DNA from 2 places in the Paenibacillus sp. FSL R7-0179 genome. Region 1 is predicted to be linked to the other one. Evidence: riboswitches for the same ligand, from Rfam matches in the RefSeq annotation. Region 1 holds a riboswitch; the other holds the start of a gene.
What was found. Region 1 has a riboswitch for cyclic di-GMP ahead of MKX63_RS17640 (PA14 domain-containing protein). Riboswitches for the same ligand answer to the same signal wherever they lie in the genome.
Positions count from the first base shown of each region.

Region 1 (6,344 bases):
GGGCCTCCTGGCTGCAGAAGATTCCGGGAGTGAAGCGTAATTTCAAAGGGGTGCTCCCGCTCTACCCCATGGCAGTCCGCGATTTGGACTTCAGCGGGTATGATATCGTTCTTAGCTCCAGCAGTGCATTTATGAAAAGCATCCAGGTGCCCGAATCCACCTTCCATCTGTGCTACTGTCATACGCCGATGCGCTTCGCCTGGGACTATGACACGTACATGGAGCGGCAATCGAATTCCGGGTTGTTCAAAAGACTGCTTAAGGTGTATATGCAGCGGCTCAAGAACTGGGATCAGCGCACCTCCAAAAATGTGAACCAGTTCGTCGCCAACTCCTCCGTCGTGAAGACGCGGATTCAGAACTATTACCACCGGGATTCCGATGTGATTTTCCCGCCGATCAATACGGCCCGCTTCACCAGCTCCCCAAGCATTGGAGATTATTATCTGATTGTCTCGCGGCTGGTCTCCTACAAGCGGATCGATCTGGCGGTGGAGGCGTTCAACCGTAACGGTCTGAAGCTGTATATTGTCGGGGACGGACCGGACCGTAAGCGTCTGGAAGGCATGGCCAAAGGGAATGTATCGTTTCTGGGCCGGCTGGAGGATGAGGAAGTCACAGGGCTGATGTCCCAGTGCCGGGCGTTTATTTTCCCGGGGGAAGAGGATTTCGGCATCACGCCGCTGGAGGCGAATGCTGCTGGAAGACCGGTCATTGCTTATCAGGCCGGAGGAGCGCTGGACACGATTATTCCATACGTTAACGGCGTGTTTTTCCAGCACCAGGAAGTTGATGATTTGCTTAAGGCCATTGATGAGGTGGAGTCCTATGCGTGGGATATCGACCAGATTATGGGCCATGCACGCAAATTCGATGAGCAGGCGTTTATGGTTCAGTTCAAGCAGTATGTGGAACAGGCCTACGTCAATTTCCTAAAAGGAGGATGAAAGTATGAAACTCGCAGTGATTGGTACCGGCTATGTAGGACTTGTATCAGGCGTATGCTTTACCCTAAATGGAAATCATGTCATCTGTGTGGATAAGGATGAGGAGAAAATCACTAAGCTGAACCGGATGGAATCTCCCATCTATGAGCCGGGCATTGAGGCCCTGATCGAGATGAATCTGCGCGAGGGCCGGCTGAGCTTCTCGTCCGATCTTCAGGAGTCGGTCCGCCGCTCGGATATCGTCATTCTTGCCGTGGGTACACCGTCCCTGCCGGGCGGCGAAGCCGACCTCAGATATATCGAAGGAGCGGCTGCCGAGATTGCGCAGGCGATGGAGGGCTATAAGATTATTATGACCAAGTCGACTGTCCCCGTTGGCACCAATGAGCGTATCCGCCAGCTGATCTCCTCCCTCACGAATCATCCCTTCGATATCGTCTCTGCGCCTGAATTCCTCCGTGAAGGCTCTGCCATCCGCGACACGCTTCATCCCGACCGGATCGTGATCGGACTCGACAATCCTGAACTGGAGCCGACCATGCGCGAGCTGCATAAGGGCTTCACAGAGAATGTATTCGTCACGGATATCCGCAGCGCCGAGATGATCAAATATGCCTCGAATGCTTTTCTGGCGACGAAGATTTCCTTCATTAATGAGATTGCCAACATTTGCGAAAAGGTAGGAGCGGATGTCACCGAAGTCGCAGGCGGCATGGGGATGGACCAGAGAATCGGTTCGACCTTCCTGCAAGCCGGTATCGGTTATGGCGGCTCCTGCTTCCCGAAGGACACCAATGCGCTGATTCAGATTGCCGGTAACGTGGATTATGAGTTCAAGCTGCTCAAGTCCGTCGTTGAAGTCAATAAAGGCCAGCGCTTCATGATTATCTCCAAGCTCCATGAATCGCTCGGCAGCCTGCGCGGTGCAGTTATCGGCATCTGGGGGCTTGCCTTCAAGCCCAATACCGATGATGTCCGCGAGGCTCCGGCCCGTGAGATCGTCGAGGCGCTGGTCGCCGAGGGCGCCATTGTGAAGCTGTACGATCCCATCGCTGCGGATAACTTCCGCAAGGAATACGATCATCCGCAGCTGCGCTGGTGCGGACTGGCCGAAGAGGCAGCCGAGGGCAGCGATGCCGTCTGCCTGCTGACCGACTGGAGCCAGTTCAAGGAGATCAACCTGCACGCCCTTGCGGGAACCATGCGCCGCCAGGTGCTGATCGACGGCCGCAACGTCTATACCAAAGAGCAGATCGAGGGCACCGGCCTTGAGTACATCTCCGTCGGCCGCCCGCAGATGGGCGGGCTTAGCGGATTCTCCGCCAGCGTGGCTGGCGCGGTGTAGCTGGCGATCCACTTGAAGGCGTTACGCCGGAAGTAGGCTGCGCGGCGAAATGAAGGGGATAAATCCCCTTGAATGGGCCGAAAGTGGGCCGCGCGGCGAAATGAAGGGGATAAATCCCCTTGAATGGGCCGAAAGTGGGCCGCGCGGCAAAATGAAGGGGATAAATCCCCTTGAATGGGCCGAAAGTGGGCTGCGCGGAGAAATGAAGGGGATAAATCCCCTTGAATGGGCCGAAAGTGGGCTGCGCGGCGAAAAGAGAGGGATAAATCCCGTTGAATACGCCGAACGTCGGCTGCGCGATGAAATGAGAGGGATAAGTCCCCTTGAATGCGCTGAAAGTGGGCTACGCGGTGAAATGAAGGGGATAAATCCCCTTGAATGTGCCGAAAGTGGGCTGCGCGGCGAAATGAAGGGGATAAATCCCCTTGAATGTGCCTAAAGTGGGCTACGCGGTGAAATGAGAGGGATAAATCCCTCTGAAGGTGCTAAAAGTTGGCTGGATGTGGAAATGAGGAGCACAAGTGCCCCTGAATCCCGGAAAAGTTGGCTAAATGAGTAAATGAGGAGCACAAGTGCCCCTGATTTCCCGGATACGAGCAAAATGGAGGAAATGAGGAGCACAAATGCCCCTGATTTCTCGGATTCGAGCCAATTGGAGCAACTGAGCAGCATTTGTGTCCCGTACTTAAACTAACCAGCTTCTGCCGCCGCAAATTTGTGCGGCAAGCCCTTGGAACAAGCGGCAGCCCGGCCCTATTGCCGCTACAACAGGCCGGCAATACCCGGATCTTTAGCCGGGAGCTTCGCCTGCGGGCGAAGCGGTTATGAAATCACAAGCCTGTTATGAAATGGAGCGGAGAGGAATTTTGGAGCTGTAGGAGCGTAGCGTCCGCCTAAAAGCTTTCCGCAGGAAAGCTCGCTTCGGAAGCATATGCTGTATTTGGATTTCTACCGCGAGGAGCGGTTTTAATCAGGAAATCCAAATTGGGCAGCGGCCGTAAGCCCAAAATTCCTTGCAGCGACCCTCATAACAGGCGGGGTTTTAACCTACAACCGCAATAAGAAATACCCAATAACAATACGATATGGAGGGTTCACTATGAAACTAGTACTTCTATCAGGCGGCTCAGGCAAGCGGCTCTGGCCGTTGTCCAATGATTCACGCTCCAAGCAATTTCTGAAGGTACTGGCAAGTCCGGCAGGTGAACCGGAATCAATGGTACAACGGGTATGGAGACAGCTGGAGGAGAACGGCATGGCCGGGTCCTCTTATCTGGCGACCGGACGCAGCCAGGTGGAGATGATCCAGAGCCAGCTCGGCAGCGGGGTGCCGATCATCGTGGAGCCGGAGCGGCGGGATACCTTCCCGGCCATTGCGCTGACGGCGGCCTATCTATATTCCATCGCGGGAGTATCCCCAAGCGAGACCGTGGCGATTCTGCCGGTGGACCCATACGTGGAATCCTCCTTTTTCGAAACGGTGCTGCAGCTGGAGAACACTATGCTGGTGAGCGGAGCGAACCTGGCGCTGATGGGCGTAGTGCCCGAGCATGCTTCGGAGAAATACGGCTACATTATTCCAACGGGCGCAGATGCGGGAGCGAATGGTTATCTGCAGGTCAGCCACTTCCAGGAGAAGCCGGACCGTGTGCAGGCCGAGGAGCTGATCAGCCAGGGCGCGCTCTGGAACTGCGGGGTGTTCGCCTTCCGCCTGGGTTACCTGCTGGATATTCTGCAGCGCAAAGGGCTGCCGCTGAATTACGAGGAGCTGCAGAAGCAGTATAAGCTGCTGTCTTCCATCAGCTTCGATTATGAAGTGGTGGAGAAAGAGGAGAACATCGTCGTGCAGCCGTACGCAGGATTCTGGAAGGACCTGGGTACCTGGAACACCCTGACCGAGGAAATGACCAGCAACCATGTCGGCAAGGGCTTCGTAACGGCAGACTCCGAGGGCACCTCGCTCATTAACGAGCTGGATATTCCGATTACCGTGATCGGGGCGAAGGATCTGATTATCGCCGCCAGCCCGGACGGCATTCTGGTGACACATAAGACCGAGAGTCCGCGGATCAAGGAAGTGCTGAAGACCTTTGAACAAAGACCGATGTACGAGGAACGCCGCTGGGGCCACTACAAGGTGATCGACTATGTGAAATATGACGAGGGCAACGAGGTGCTGACCAAGCGGATTTTCATCAATGAGGGTAAAAATATCAGCTATCAGCTGCATCACAAACGCAGTGAAATCTGGACCTTCGTCAGCGGGGAAGCCAGCATAGTCATCAATGAGAAGATGCATACGGTGAAGGCGGGAGATGTGGTGCGGATACCGGAAGGGACCAAGCATGCCATTCTGGCTCTTACCGATGTGGAATTCATTGAGGTGCAGACCGGGTCTGAGCTGGTAGAGGAAGACAACATCCGTATTACTCTGGACTGGGAGGATATAGCGCTACATCAGTTCATTTCATAGGTCTAACTTATCTATTTAACCAATTGTTACAAAATCAAAACAGGTACTCGGAACTATTTATTCGGAGAAATTCGCGTTTGCTCTACAAAAAAATTGCATAAAGACGATAATTTACGGTAAGAGGGATTGATCCTTCCAAAACGACAAAGGCAAACCTGATCGAAAGACAGGGACGCAAAGCTATAGGGCCTTCGCAAGAGTGGCAGCCTGGCTACCGAAAGGAAGAGAATATTGTGAAAACTTACCGTAAGTCTCGTTTGCTCTGCGCTGTGCTGTCGCTGGCCGTGGTATGGTCTGCTGTACCTGTGGGACTGGGAATCGCCCCTTCCACCGTCAAGGCTGCCCCTTCTGAAGGAGCGCCGGTGAACCCTAACGCCTCAGCCGAGGCGGTCAAGCTGCTGAACAATCTGTATGAAATCTCGGGAAATGGAATCATTACAGGCCAGCATGACTATTTCGAGAGTCCGGATGAGCTGAGCAACAAGCTGAAGGGAACAAGCGGACAATACGCAGCACTGCATGGTTATGAGCTTGGAGCAATCGGTCGGCAGAGTGAGAGCGGAGTAGCTGCACAACGCAAAAATATCGTCTGGAGTGCGACGAACTGGTCCAGAGCAGGCGGCATTGTCGCTATGACCTTCCACCAGAATCTGCCGGGCACCAAGTACGAATGGTCCAATGTGCAGAAGTCAATCACCCAGGCGCAATTTAACAAATACGTAACCCCCGGAACACCAGAGTATAATGCGCTGATCACCGATCTGGATAAAGTAGCTGTCTCTCTGAAAAGCCTGCGGGATGCCAAAGTTCCGATCCTCTGGAGACCTTACCATGAAATGAACGGCGGCTGGTTCTGGTGGGGGAAGAAAGATAATTTTGCAGCATTGTGGAATATTATGTATGACCGGTTCGTGAACGTTCATCAGTTAAATAATCTGCTCTGGGTATGGAACCCGAATGCGCCGAATGCAAACTCCGATCCCTATCCACGGACTTATCCGGGTGCGGACAGAGTGGATGTGCTGGCGGCGGATATATACAATAATGACTACTTGAATAAATACCATGATGATCTGACCAGCCTGGCTGGCGGCAAGCCGATAGGCATCGGCGAGAACGGTGAAATGCCAAATATCTCGAAGCTGAAGCTGACCCAGCAGAATTATGTGTTTATGATGAACTGGGGCAAGATGCTCTACGAGAATAACAGCACAGCTACGATCAAGAATTTCATGAATGACAGCTACACACTGACCCGTGACCAATATAAGGCCTGGTCTGCTCCGGCGGCGGCTCCTAAGCCAACCGCAACGCCGACACCAACACCAACCGTAACACCGACACCAACTGCAACACCAACGCCGACGCCAACTGCAACGCCGACACCAACACCAACCGTAACACCGACGCCAACTGCAACGCCGACACCAACACCAACCGTAACACCGACGCCAACTGCAACGCCTACCGCAACACCTACCGTTGCGCCGAAGCCGGTCCCAACTCCCGGTGATACGGAGGGTAAGCCTGCCCAGAATGGCTTGCTTGGAGAATACTTCAAGAACATGACGCTCTCGGG
Region 1 covers NZ_JBBOCC010000002.1:189,722-196,065, forward strand. Annotated here, with positions in the region: gene MKX63_RS17620 (glycosyltransferase) at 1-947, shown strand, start outside; gene MKX63_RS17625 (UDP-glucose dehydrogenase family protein) at 952-2,292, shown strand; gene MKX63_RS17630 (hypothetical protein) at 2,342-2,731, shown strand; gene MKX63_RS17635 (sugar phosphate nucleotidyltransferase) at 3,392-4,765, shown strand; cyclic di-GMP riboswitch class I at 4,904-4,984, shown strand; gene MKX63_RS17640 (PA14 domain-containing protein) at 4,999-6,344, shown strand, end outside.

Region 2 (6,344 bases), on a different contig from region 1:
CGGCAATCCGTGGATACCCAAGCCGAAGGCATGCGTAAGAACATCCAGGCTACCCAAAAGGTGGCGGATACGATCGAAGCCCTATCACAGAACGCACGCGGCATTACGATGATAACCAAGACAATTACCGAAATTGCCGAACAGACCAATCTGCTGTCGCTCAATGCTTCCATTGAAGCTGCCCGTGCAGGTGAGCATGGCCGCGGGTTCGCAGTTGTTGCCCAGGAGGTCCGCAAGCTGGCCGAGGAATCCACCGCTTCCACCAAAGAGGTGTTCGGACTGGTCCGCAGCATTGAAGCGGATATCAAGCAGGCCATCGATAATATCGCCATTAACGAAGAGGTCGTTCAGGTACAGAATGAAATGATAACGGAAACGGCTAACATCTTTGCTCAAATTGTGCATAGTGTCCAATACATAACCGAGCAGATCGCTTCCTTCTCCGCAGAGAGTGACCTTATGCTGGAGAGCGCGCTCAAGATCTCCGGCGCGATCGAGAATATCTCAGCCATCACCCAGGAGACCGCCGCAGGGACCGAAGAGGTATCTGCCGCAATGAACGAACAGATTCACGCGCTGCAATCCGTGGCTGAGGAGACAGAGAAGATGACCTCCGCCGTCTTTAATCTGCAAAAAACGATTCATATTTTCAAATTCTAGCTTCGGTACAAAGAGACACGCCTGCGGGATTTTCTGCGGGTGGTGTCTCTTTTTCTCTGGCTAAACTAAGATTGTTATGTAATATTCACAAATTGTTGAAATTGTGCATAAGGGTAAAAAGCATGCTTTGCACTTCTTTACTATAGTCGTTCTATTGTCTTAGCTTGTCTATAAGCCAACATCTCACCTGTCCATTACTTAAGTCCTATCATCGAATCTTTAAGTGCTGTATATCTAGTGAATTCTTAACATTTTGCAGTAACTCAGGATTGCAATAAGTCTTTGTACTTACTATTAATAATAATAGCCCAGAATTCTCATTTGCATTTTAAGACTTTAGTCTTCCAGGGACAACCATTTTCAAAAGTTTGAAATTCCAAATATTCAGCCCTTTTTATTCCTGAATATTCGGCAAATTCCGAGTTTCTTCTCACAGGGGTTATTGACAAAAGAGCAGCAAGGAATATATTGTAAAGGAAAATTCTCCACAGATTGATTTATAACCGCATACCGGCAAAATTCACCGAAAGGGAATGACGCAAAGCCATGGATCTACAGTCTCATTTCTAAAGTGGGATCATGACAGCCAGGTTGCTGAAAAACTGTGAACGCCTTAGGTTTCGCGTTTGATTATGGTGATTCGTGCAACAGACCTGTGCTCCAATGTTGAGTACAGGTTTTCTATTGCTGACTTATACAAATAACAACATGCGGGGTGGATGTTCTGAAGACAGTTGCAGATTATATGGCGGAAGCTTTACGTAATTTGGGAGTCACTCATTCTTTTGGTATCATAGGCAAGTCTATTTGCCCCATCGCTTTGAAAATGGTCGACTATGGCATAGAGTTCATCCCCGGCCGGCACGAATCCAGCTCCGGCTTCGCCGCCGGCGGTTACGCTCTTAAGACCGGCAGCCTCGGGGTAGCCTTCGGCACCTCCGGTCCGGGCGGAACGAATCTGCTCACCGCAGCAGCGCATGCCAAGGCCAATAATCTTCCCGTCCTCTTCATCACCGGCCATCAGTCCATCAAGGAGCTGGGCATTCCCCAATGTCAGGATTCCACTTCCTATCTGGCTGATTTGGCGGATATGTTCCGGCCGGCCACCCTCTTCAGCAAGCTCGTAGAACGCGGCGATCACTTCAGCACGATTTTCAACCATGCCCTATCCATCGCCCTCGGTGACCGGAAAGGTCCGGTCCATCTCTGCATTCCGTTTGATGTGCAGACAGAGCGGCTCGCGGAATGCCGGATTGTTCTGCCGCAGCGCGAGGGACTGGTCAGTTATCAGAACTATGACCGGGTCATCTCGGCGATTAATCAATCCGCCCGCCCTCTGATCATTGCCGGTAAAGGCGTTAACCGCTCCGGGGCGCATCAGGAACTGGTGCAGTTGGCCGAAACCTTCAACATTCCTGTAGTCACCTCTCCAGGCGGCAAAGGCGCCATAGCTTATGATCACCCTCTCTATCACGGTCCTGTCGGTGTTGGAGGCTCGTCGCACGGCGATGAATTGCTGAACAACAGCGACCTGTTCATTGTTCTGGGCTCCCGTCTCAGCGACATGACCATCTGCAACCTGAAGCCGGAGAATCATCCGCAACAGCTGATTCAGTTCGACGTAGATCCAACCTTTGTCGGCAAAATCCTCACCTCGTCCACCATCGCTGTCGGCGGAGACTTAAGGGACAACCTGGCGCTGTATCTTCAGAAGCTGGACCCCTCAACAGTCACCAAGCATGAAATTACTATCTCCAATGATTACAATGACGAGCTGCCCGTGCTGGCGGGACTATCTCTGGCTTCGGTAATGAGCACGATGAGCGAACTAATCCCCTACAACAGCAGCGTGTTCGTAGATGATGGCAGCCATGGCTTCAATGCGGTGAAATGGTTCAATGTCCGCAGGCCCGGCAGCTTCATATTCGATGCCTACTTTGCCTGCATGGGCAATTCAATTGGCATGGCCATCGGCGCCAAGGCAGCCTCTCCCGGGGAGACCGTCCTCTGTATAACCGGTGACGGCTGTTTTATGATGCTAGGAGCTGAAGTAAACACGGCCGTTTGCAAGGATATTCCGGTGATTTTCATCGTGGTGAACAATATGCAGCTGGATATGGCGCTCAAGGGCATGGAGAAAACGACCGGCCGGATTGACGGTACGATCTTCGAGGTTCCGATGGATGCTGTGAAATTCGCCGAATCGCTGGGTGCAGCCGGCTTCCGCTGTGAGACGCAGGAGGAGTTCGCCGCCGCAATCCGCGAGGCTATCGCACTTAACAAGACCTCTGTCATTGAGCTGCTGACTGACCGTGATGAGATGCCTCCTACGGCTCACCGCACGCTGGATCTTACGTAAGAAGCCGCATTCGCATACTTTTTCTAACCTACTATCAGGAGGCCAAAAGCATGAACAAGAACAGCGGACTCGAACATTTCACTGATCTCTCAGGAGATTACGGGGCCAAAGCCCTGGCTCCGATTAAAGAGCATTTTCCGGAATTAGCCGAGTATATTATGGGCAATGCCTATGGTGATATTTTTCAGCGGACCACGATTGGCTCTGACTGGAAGGAGATCGCGGTGATCTCGTCTCTGATTACGATGGGGCAATATGAGCAGCTAGGGGTTCATTATGTAATGGCACTTCGCGTTGGCATGACCGTCGATCAGATTAAGGGGGTGCTGCTGCATCTCACTCCTTGCGTTGGTGCCCCCCGGGTGATTTCGGCCTTTAATGTGCTGCTGGATACCCTGGAAGAGATTAAAGAAAAATCTTCATAAATCTACAATTTTCGACTTTTGATTGCACATTTCAACATGATCTGGTTATAATGAAGGCAAAATATCCCAAATCAAATGCGATTTTGTCGAATGGAGTCGCTGGAATGATGGTTTGGAGGTATTACAAATTACACTTAGGGAGAGATCAACATGGGACAATTTATTCTGAAGACAGACACTGCGAAGAAAGTAATCAATATTGAGCTGGAGGGAACCTTTTCTAACGAGGACGGACTCAAATCTATACAGGCTTACCAGCAGACCATTAACCCGATCAGCCCTGCTGAATATGCATTAGAAATCGACTGCCGCAAGCTGAATGTAACGGCTCCTGATGTTGTACCGCTGCTTGAAGGCTGCTTCATCATGTTCAAGGCTGACGGCTTCCAGAAGGTGAGTCTGACCCTGGAAAATAACCCGATCCTCAAAATGCAGCTGGCACGCCTGGGACGCAAAGCCGGACTTGAGAACCTGGAAATCACTTCAACCGTACAAGCTTAATAAATACAATTTAAACTAAAATCAGCCGCGTGAAACGCACCTATTCATTCATTGTAACGGCTGCTAATGCTGGAGAGAGTTTTGTAAGAAGCACATTCGTGAGAGGCATAGCTAACAAAACTTTAGGAGGTCTGTACTATGGCAGGGATTCGCATTAAGGACATTGATATCTACCATCCGGACAAAAGAATCGGCAATGAGTTTTTCATTCAGCATTTTGATGACAAAGGTATTGATATCCGCGGACTGTTGGCCACTCTGGGCCGTGAAAACCGCTACAGCATCGACAGCCCGGATGAGAACTCCCTGACAATGGCTTTTGAAGCCGCAAGTAATGTTCTGGAGAAGACCGGTCTTACCGGCCCTGACATTGACCTGATCGCTTATGCAAGCCAGACCCCTGAATATATATTTCCTACGAACTCATTGATGATCCACCGCCTGATTAACGGGGCTTCGCATACCATCTGTATTGACAGCAATGCCAACTGTGCCGGAATGACTGCCTCGGTTGAGCAGGTCAGCCGCCAGATGATGGCGAACCCGAGAATTCGCCGCGCCCTGGTCATCGGCTCCGATTACGTGGCGCCGCATGCGGACAAGAATGATCCCGTGTATTACGCGAACTTTGGTGATGCCGCTGCTGCGGTCATTCTGGAGCGCGATGAGCATTCGGTCGGCTTCATTGACTCGATCTACCAGACTGACACCTGCGTGTACGGCAACTCTTTGTTCCCGGCAGAAGGTCTGGCTAAGCTTGGACGCACCGGTGTTGCTGCAGGAGAGTTCAATGTGAAGTTCATTCCGTTCGATGATTCCATCTGTGTGGATGCCGCTTCTGAATCGATTAACACTCTGCTTAGCAACAACGGGATAGCCCCTGAATCGGTTAAGGCCGCCTGCTTCTCTCAGCTGTCTCTTCCGAACATCCAGGCTGTCTCCGGCAAAACCGGTATTAACCCTGAGGCCGCAGTCTACATAGGCGATGAGTTCGGCTATACCTCGACCAGCAGCCCGTTCATTGCCCTTCACAAAGCCGTCACTACCGGGCAGCTTGAACGTGGAGACAAGGTCCTGTTCTGGACCGTTGGCGCCGGATGGCAGAATGTCGCATTTGTAATGGAGTACTAATCTTTGAGTAAAAAACGGCCCGCAGCAGAGTTACTGCTTGCGGGCCGTTTCTGTTCTTGTCTCTAAAGTCTGCCTTCGTGGTTGCCCTCATGCTTCTCCCAGCCCATCGTACGCGACACAGCGTCCTGCCAGGCGCCGTATCTGCGTTCCCGCTCTTCCGGCTCCATCTGCGGCGAGAAGACCTTCTCAGCGGTGTTGAAGCTCTCCAGCTGCTCACGGGTCCATACCCCGGAGGTGAGCCCGGCGAGCAGCGCAGCGCCAAGCGCTGTAGTCTCCGCATAGGTTGTACGTGTCACCTCACTGCCCAGAATATCGGCCTGGAACTGCATGAGCAGATTGTTGCGCACCGCACCACCGTCCACTCTCAGGCCGGTGAGCGGCATGCCGGCGTCCTTTTGCATGGCATCGATGACATCACGGGACTGGAAGGCCAGGGATTCCAGCGTCGCCCTTACCAGATGGGCAGAGGTGGTGCCTCGCGTCAAGCCGAATATGGCGCCACGCGCATACATATCCCAGTAAGGCGCACCCAGTCCGGTAAAGGCCGGTACCACCACAACCCCTTCACTCTCCTCCACTTCACTGGCCTTCTCTTCCGAGTCAGCAGGCGCAACAATCAACCCCAGCCCCTCTTGCAGCCACTGCACAGCCGCTCCAGCGACAAACACACTGCCCTCCAGCGCATAATAGAGATCATCGCCCATACCCCAGGCTACCGTGGTCAACAGGCCGTGGCTGGAGGCCACAGCTTCAGTGCCTGTATTCATGAGGATGAAGCAGCCGGTTCCATAGGTATTCTTGGCACTGCCGGCTTCCAGGCAGGTATGGCCAAAGAGTGCCGCCTGCTGATCCCCCAGCACCGACCGGATAGGAATCTCCAGTCCGAACCATTGCTGGTCACAAATACCGAAATCTCCGCCCGACATCCTCACCTCCGGCAGAATGGACGGCGGAATGCGCAGCGTGTCCATCAGCTCTTCATCCCACTGACGCTCATGCAGGTTATACATCATCGTTCTTGAAGCGTTGGTAACGTCTGTAGCGTGTACGGCGCCTCCGGTCAGCTTCCAGATCAGCCAGGTATCTATCGTCCCTGCCAGGAGCTCTCCTTTGCCAGCACGCTCCCTTGCTCCCGGTACATGATCCAGAATCCACGCCAGCTTAGTCGCCGAGAAATACGCGTCAATGACCAGCCCTGTCTTATCCGCAATGACTCCGGCCATCCCGCGTGACTTCAGCTCCTCACATTGATCTGCTGTCCGCCGGTC
Region 2 covers NZ_JBBOCC010000001.1:3,672,320-3,678,663, reverse strand. Annotated here, with positions in the region: gene MKX63_RS16135 (methyl-accepting chemotaxis protein) at 1-660, shown strand, start outside; cyclic di-GMP riboswitch class I at 1,163-1,259, shown strand; gene MKX63_RS16130 (thiamine pyrophosphate-binding protein) at 1,376-3,019, shown strand; gene MKX63_RS16125 (carboxymuconolactone decarboxylase family protein) at 3,070-3,444, shown strand; gene MKX63_RS16120 (hypothetical protein) at 3,595-3,945, shown strand; gene MKX63_RS16115 (3-oxoacyl-[acyl-carrier-protein] synthase III C-terminal domain-containing protein) at 4,084-5,076, shown strand; gene glpK (glycerol kinase GlpK) at 5,139-6,344, opposite strand, start outside.
Region 2: linked by a shared signal. The riboswitch ahead of MKX63_RS16130 (thiamine pyrophosphate-binding protein) and the one ahead of MKX63_RS17640 (PA14 domain-containing protein) in region 1 are both predicted to bind cyclic di-GMP.